2 regions of the Arthrobacter sp. Y3221114 genome follow, and region 2 is predicted to be linked to the other one. Evidence: riboswitches for the same ligand, from Rfam matches in the RefSeq annotation. Region 2 holds a riboswitch; the other holds the start of a gene.
What was found. A riboswitch is a leader RNA that binds a small molecule or an ion and turns the genes downstream of it on or off. The one in region 2 is predicted to bind thiamine pyrophosphate.

Region 1 (3,252 bases), on a different contig from region 2:
GATCAGGTGGATGACCAGGCGGGTCCAGAACAGGTCCTGTCCGTACCAGCCGGACCGGAAGGCCGAATAGAAGAAGACGAGGCCGGCGCCGAGCAGCCCGGACAGGGCGTAGGTAAGCCAGCCGTAGGAACGGTAGCGGGTGACAGCGAACGGGATCTCGCTGCCAATGCCCTGGATGGCGGCCGCGATAAAGAGCAGCGGACCGACGGCGGAGCCCAGGAACACCACCTCTATCACCGAGGCCAAGACTTCGGCCAGCACGCCGGCGAAGGGACGTTGGACGATGGCGATGGCGATCGGAGCCACCAGCAGCCAGCTTCCGGCCAGGAAGTGCTGCGACAGGTCTCCGGCCGGCCCCATCAGCAGGGACAGGGCGGTCCAGGCCTGGACGAAGACCCAGTAGAGGAAACCGAAGACGACGCCCAGGACAACCAGGAGGACGAGGTCCTTCAGGGTCCAGGCACCGCGCGGGAGGGCATGCTGCTGCGAAGACGATGATGACATGGCTGGTCCTTCCGCTTCAGGAGGCGCTGGGGCTGTTGATGGACAGCGTCGCGTGCGTGGTGACGTGCTGGACGGAACGGCCCACCAGGATCCAGCCCGCGGCAATGGCCTGCAGCACCTGGGCAACATCGCCGTCCATCCGGGTGACAAAATGCTCCGCCTGCACCGCAACACCGGTGGATTTTGCGTAGTCGATGGCGGCGTAGATATCGCGCATGTGGTCGGCTGAGGCACCGCCGGTACCGCCGTCTGCCAGGGGATACAGCGCCCAGTCGGCGGCGGCCTCGATTCCGGTGGGCTCCAGCTCCGGGATCTCCGAGTACAGGGCGGCGCCTCCCTCGGGTATTTTGCAGCTGACGCCGCCGGGGCAGCCCCGGGACAGGAGCACGGAGGCCGAGACGTGCGCCCCGGTGCGTCCAGCCGCGGCAATCACCTGGCTCAGGTAGCGCAGGACATCCTGCTCGGCGCCGGTCAGGTAGGTGCTCACCTTGCCGGTGTGCACCTCAAGGCCGGTGGAGTCGGCCTGGTCCAGTGCCGTCAGGATGACGTCGGCGTAGTTGTCGGCCATGACCGCCAGGGTCAATCTCGCGCCCACGCCGAACTCGCGGGGAGTGGCGGTGAACTTATTGCTGCGGACGGCAGCAGTGGGGGTGTTCGTCGCGGTGACGATCGAATCTGATGTTCGCATTTTCGCGCCCTTCGGTTGTTAAACGGGGCACGGGTAGTAAAGAGTCAACGTCCCTGCGCTGGCATGATCCAGATCAGGTTCGACGGTCGAAACTTGAGAAGTTTCCTCTCAGCCCGGCTCACCGGACTCCCGTGTTGCCCACGAGTCTAACCCATGGCGCGCACCGCCCGCGAAAGGTTTAAGCAGGGGGTGGTAACGCAGCGGGGCGCGGACTCGCTGCCCGCGCCCCGCCGTCGTCAGTCCTGCTATTCGCTGATCAGGTCCCGGACCACGATGGTCTGGTCGCGGTCGGGGCCCACGCCGATGGCGGAGAACCTGGTGCCGGAGAGCTTTTCGAGCGCCAGCACGTAGTTGCGGGCGTTCTCCGGCAGGTCTTCCAGCGTCCTGGCGCCGGTGATGTCCTCGGTCCAGCCCTCGAAGTACTCGAAGATCGGCTTGGCGTGGTGGAACTCGGTCTGCGTCATCGGCATTTCGTCGTGCCGGACGCCGTCCACGTCGTAAGCCACGCAGACCGGGATCTGCTCGATGCCGGTGAGCACATCGAGCTTGGTCACGAAGTAGTCCGTGAAGCCGTTGACCCGGGCGGCGTGGCGGGCCAGCACGGCGTCGTACCAGCCGCAGCGCCGCGGCCGGCCGGTGTTCACGCCGAACTCCCCGCCCTTCTTCTGCAGGTACTCGCCCATGTCGTCGAACAGTTCGGTGGGGAACGGCCCGGCGCCCACCCGGGTGGTGTACGCCTTGATGATGCCCACGGCACGGTTGATCCGGGTGGGGCCGATGCCCGAGCCCACGGACGCGCCGCCGGCCGTCGGGTTGGAGGAGGTCACGAACGGGTAGGTGCCGTGGTCCACGTCCAGGAAGGTGGCCTGGCCGCCCTCCATCAGCACGACCTTGCCCTCATCCAGCGCCTTGTTCAGCACGTAGGTGGAGTCGATGACCATCGGGCGCAGCCGCTCGGCGAAGGACAGGAAGTACTCCACGACCTCCTCCACGTGCACGTCCCGGCGGTTGTACACCTTGACCAGCAGTTCGTTCTTCTGCCGCAGCGAGCCTTCGACCTTCTGCCGCAGGATCGATTCGTCGAACACGTCCTGCACGCGGATGCCCAGCCGTGCCACCTTGTCCATGTAGGCGGGGCCGATGCCGCGGCCGGTGGTGCCGATCGCGCGCTTGCCCAGGAAGCGTTCGGTCACCTTGTCCATGGTCTGATGGAACGGGGCCACCAGGTGGGCGTTGGCGGAGACGCGCAGCCGCGAAGTGTCCGCGCCGCGGGCCTCGAGCCCGTCGATCTCCTCGAAGAGGGCCTCAAGGTTGACCACGCAGCCGTTGCCGATGATCGGAGTGGCGTTGGGGGACAGGATGCCGGCCGGCAACAACTTCAGCTCGTACTTCTCCCCGCCGACGACGACGGTGTGCCCGGCGTTGTTGCCGCCGTTCGGCTTGACCACGTAATCCACGCGGCCGCCGAGCAGGTCGGTAGCCTTGCCTTTTCCTTCGTCGCCCCACTGGGCTCCGACGATCACAATTGCTGGCATGGGATCCTCCCCCATTCGATGCGGCGGAAGCCCCGGACAGACTGCACATCAAGGAGCCGCTGCCGCGCATGAGAACGCCCCTCACTCCGGGTGGAGTATTTGGGGCTCTTACCCGCCAAGTTTAGCCGATGGGCCTCAATCGACCGGAATCCGGCCGTCTAATCGTCGAGTGGAGAGAAGATGCAGCGAAACCGGGCGTAAGCGTGCATCTTCTCTCCACTCGAAAAAGCGAGGGCTCTCGTGCCCGGACGCGGCAGCGGTTCAAAGGATGCGCAACGCCCCACAGCACGACGACGGAGCGCGGCTTGCTCTGGCTTGCACCGCCTGGGCCGGGTAGCCTGCGGGACATGGCCCCCTCTCAACCGATGGCCCGGATCGGCATTTCCGGCTGGCGATACCCGCGCTGGCGCGGCACGTTCTACCCGAAGGGCCTGCCCCAGCGCCGCGAGCTGGAGTATGCCTCCGGCCACCTGAATTCAGTCGAGATCAACGGCACGTTTTATTCGCTGCAGCGCCCCTCCAGCT
Region 2 (3,252 bases):
TGCGGCGGATCGAGGCGGGCCTGATCCGGATGATGGGCACGAAGGAAGAACTGGCAATGGTCAAGGCCGAAGGTAGCGGCAGGGGAGGTGCAGTGTGAACGGGGGCGTCATTCCGGTTGCCCAAGTCGTCGTGAGCGCAGTGCTGGGCGTGGCCGCGGTACTGTCGCTGATCCGCCTCGCCCGCGGACCCTCGCTGCTGGACCGGCTGCTGGCCATTGATGTGTTGCTGGCGATTGTCTGCGCCGGACTCATCGTGGACATGGCCGCCGGCGGCCACCTGAACAACCTGACGCTGGTCGTTGTCATCTGCGTTGTCGGTTTCATCGGCTCGGTCGCGGTGGCCCGTTTTGTGACGGACGGGCGGCCCCGTGAACACTGACCTGATACTCGACATCGCGACCGCCGTCTGCCTGATCGCCGGCGCGACGATGTCCCTGGCCGCGGCCATCGGCCTGCTGCGGTTCCCGGACCTGCTTTCCCGGATGCACGCCGCCACGAAACCGCAGGTGTTCGGCCTGCTGCTGCTGCTGACGGGACTGGGATTGCAGCTGCGCAGCTGGGCGGCTGTGCCCTTGCTCCTCATAGCCTGGCTGTTCCAGTTGCTCACCGTGCCGGTTTCCGCCCACATGGTGGGCCGGGCCGGATACCGCACCAAACACCTGCGCAAGGAAATCCTCAGCGTGGACGATCTCGACGCGGTGGTGGAGGCAGCGGCCGAGGAAGATTCCGCGGCGGCATCCGACGACGTCGCGCCTTCCAGCAGCGACGCCGGCAGCGGTGTCGCAGCCGGCGGCCAGGACGCCGGGCGGCCGGGGGAGCGGCCCACCGCGGCGGCTGCGGCTGGTCCGGCGCGGAACGATGAGGACAACGCCGGGCCGGCGGACAAGAAATAACCCGCGGACAAAAGAAACCGGTCCGGTGGCGGGTTCCTGCGGACCGGAACAGAAGCGCGATGGGGGACGGGACCGCGGTCCCGTCCCCCATCGGGCCCCCTCAAGGAGCCGCTTAGACCATTTCCCGCGTCTTGTCGTAGCGGATGACCGCCTTGGCGGTGGCGCGCTTGGTCAGCACCTGGATCACGCGCGCCACGGTGCCGGACACCACGGCGAAGGCGACCGCCGCCCGCAGGCTGTTCTCCAGGTCGTCGTCGCTCTTCGGCGCATCTTTTCCGGTGACCATCTTCCAGACAAACCCCAGCAGCTGGCTGGCTGCCAGGCCCGCGCCGATACTCACCAGTGTGCCCAAGAGCCTCAACACAATGTTCATGCCCGCTCCCTTCCGGGGCCGGGGCCCCGTCTCAACTGCTGTTCCGGTTCCCAGCCTACTGCCCGGCACCCGCCCGGGCCGTAAGCCGTCGTGCGTTTTCCAAGGGTCTGAAGCCCGAATCGCCCGCCGCTGCGGGCGAGTGTAGACTGGTGCGTGCTGCTAGACAGCACCTATGACGACAGGGGAGCGTCCGACCGGCCGGTTCACACCGGAGACCGGGAGGGACGCTGAGAGTGCGGATGAACCGCAGACCCTCGAACCTGCTCCGGTTAGTACCGGCGAAGGGAGTCGAGTTCTCGGGGCGCGCCGCATGGCCGCCCTCCCCTCCTGCAACCAGGAGGATCCCAATGAGTACCGTTTCGAATGCACCCGCCACGCCCACCCCTGCCCGGAAGCCGCGGTACGGCTGGCGGGTGGTGGACATTGTCGTGGCCTCGGTGGTCGCCGTGGCCGTCGGCGTCATCTTCTGGGCCTGGTCGGCGGGCTGGCCGCTGATCGAGGGCCTGACCCTTGCCTTCCCGCCGTCCGCCGGACTGTACACCGGCGGTTGGCTGATGGCCGGCGTGCTGGGCGGGCTGATCATCCGCAAGCCCGGCGCGGCCCTCTACTGCGAGATGCTGGCCGCCATTGTTTCCGCGCTGTTGGGCACGAGCTTCGGGATGACTGTCCTGGTCTCCGGCCTGATCCAGGGACTGGGGGCCGAGGTCGTCTTCCTGCTCTTCCTGTACCGCAAGTTCAACCTCGGCGTGGCGCTGCTGGCCGGCCTGGGCGCAGGCCTGGCACTGTCCATCAGCGAGAACATCCTCTACAACATGCTCTGGGCCGCCGAGTGGCAGCTGGCCTACGTGGGCTTCGCCGCCGTGTCCGGCGTCGTGATTGCCGGGCTGCTGCCGTGGCTGGCGGTCAGGGGCCTGGCGAAGACGGGCGTGCTGTCCTCCTTCGCCGCGGGACGCTCGGCCGACGTCTGAGCCGGTCCATGGGAGAGCAGAGTACGACGGCGGTGCCCGGGCCCGTGCCGGTCCACGCCGAGGGGTGGGGCTGGCGGCATGCCGGCCGCAAGGATCCGGCGGTGCGCGGGGCCAGTTTCAGCATCGCCCCGGAGGAACGGGTACTGTTGCTGGGCGCCTCCGGGGCCGGCAAGTCCACGCTGCTGCACGCCCTGGCCGGCGTCCTCGGCGACGAGGGCGAGGGCGAGGAGACCGGCCGGCTCACCGTGGCGGGTGTCCGTCCCTCCGAGGCCCGCGGCCGGGCCGGCCTTGTGCTGCAGGATCCGGAGAGCCAGCTGGTGCTGGCCCGGGTGGGCGACGAGGTGGCGTTCGGAGCGGAGAACCTGTCGCTGCCGCGCACGCAGATCTGGGACAGGGTCCGCGATTCCCTGGCCGATGTCGGCCTGACGGTACCGCTGGATCACCCCACCTCGGCGCTGTCCGGGGGCCAGAAGCAGCGGCTTGCGCTGGCCTCCGTCCTGGCCATGCGGCCGGGGCTGCTGCTGCTGGACGAGCCGACCGCGAACCTGGACCCGGACGGCGTGCAGGAAGTACGCGACGCCGTGGCCCGGGTGCTGGACCGCACCGGCGCCACCCTGGTGGTGGTCGAGCACCGGGTGGCTGTCTGGGCGGACGTGGTGGACCGAGTGATCGTCCTCGCGGCCGGCGGCGGCGTGCTGGCCGACGGGCCGCCGGGCACCGTGCTCGCCGAGAGCGCCACCCGCGCCCGGTTGATCGACGCCGGCGTCTGGGTTCCCGGACACACCCCGGGGCTGGACCTGCCCCCGGCGCCGTCCCCGGGCGGGCCGTTGCTGCGGGCGGCGGCGCTGGACGTGTCGCGTAACCGGAGGGCCGCACCGGTGCTGTGCGGGGTGGACCTGGACCTGTTGGCCGGGCAGGCGCTCAGCATCACCGGCGCGAACGGCGCCGGCAAATCCACGCTGGCACTCACCCTCGCCGGCCTGGTGCCGCCCGCAGGAGGGGAGCTGTCGGCGACACC

Region 1: linked by a shared signal. The riboswitch ahead of AC5RV3_RS11560 (YkoF family thiamine/hydroxymethylpyrimidine-binding protein) and the one ahead of AC5RV3_RS04695 (ECF transporter S component) in region 2 are both predicted to bind thiamine pyrophosphate.

The regions. Positions count from the first base shown of each region.
Region 1 covers NZ_JBNHHW010000004.1:432,019-435,270, forward strand. Annotated here, with positions in the region: gene AC5RV3_RS11555 (ECF transporter S component) at 1-504, opposite strand, end outside; gene AC5RV3_RS11560 (YkoF family thiamine/hydroxymethylpyrimidine-binding protein) at 521-1,192, opposite strand; TPP riboswitch at 1,225-1,335, opposite strand; gene AC5RV3_RS11565 (adenylosuccinate synthase) at 1,438-2,727, opposite strand; gene AC5RV3_RS11570 (DUF72 domain-containing protein) at 3,075-3,252, shown strand, end outside.
Region 2 covers NZ_JBNHHW010000002.1:142,896-146,147, reverse strand. Annotated here, with positions in the region: gene AC5RV3_RS04715 (Na+/H+ antiporter subunit E) at 1-98, shown strand, start outside; gene AC5RV3_RS04710 (MrpF/PhaF family protein) at 95-379, shown strand; gene mnhG (monovalent cation/H(+) antiporter subunit G) at 369-893, shown strand; gene AC5RV3_RS04700 (DUF4235 domain-containing protein) at 1,006-1,266, opposite strand; TPP riboswitch at 1,437-1,570, shown strand; gene AC5RV3_RS04695 (ECF transporter S component) at 1,614-2,234, shown strand; gene AC5RV3_RS04690 (ABC transporter ATP-binding protein) at 2,243-3,252, shown strand, end outside.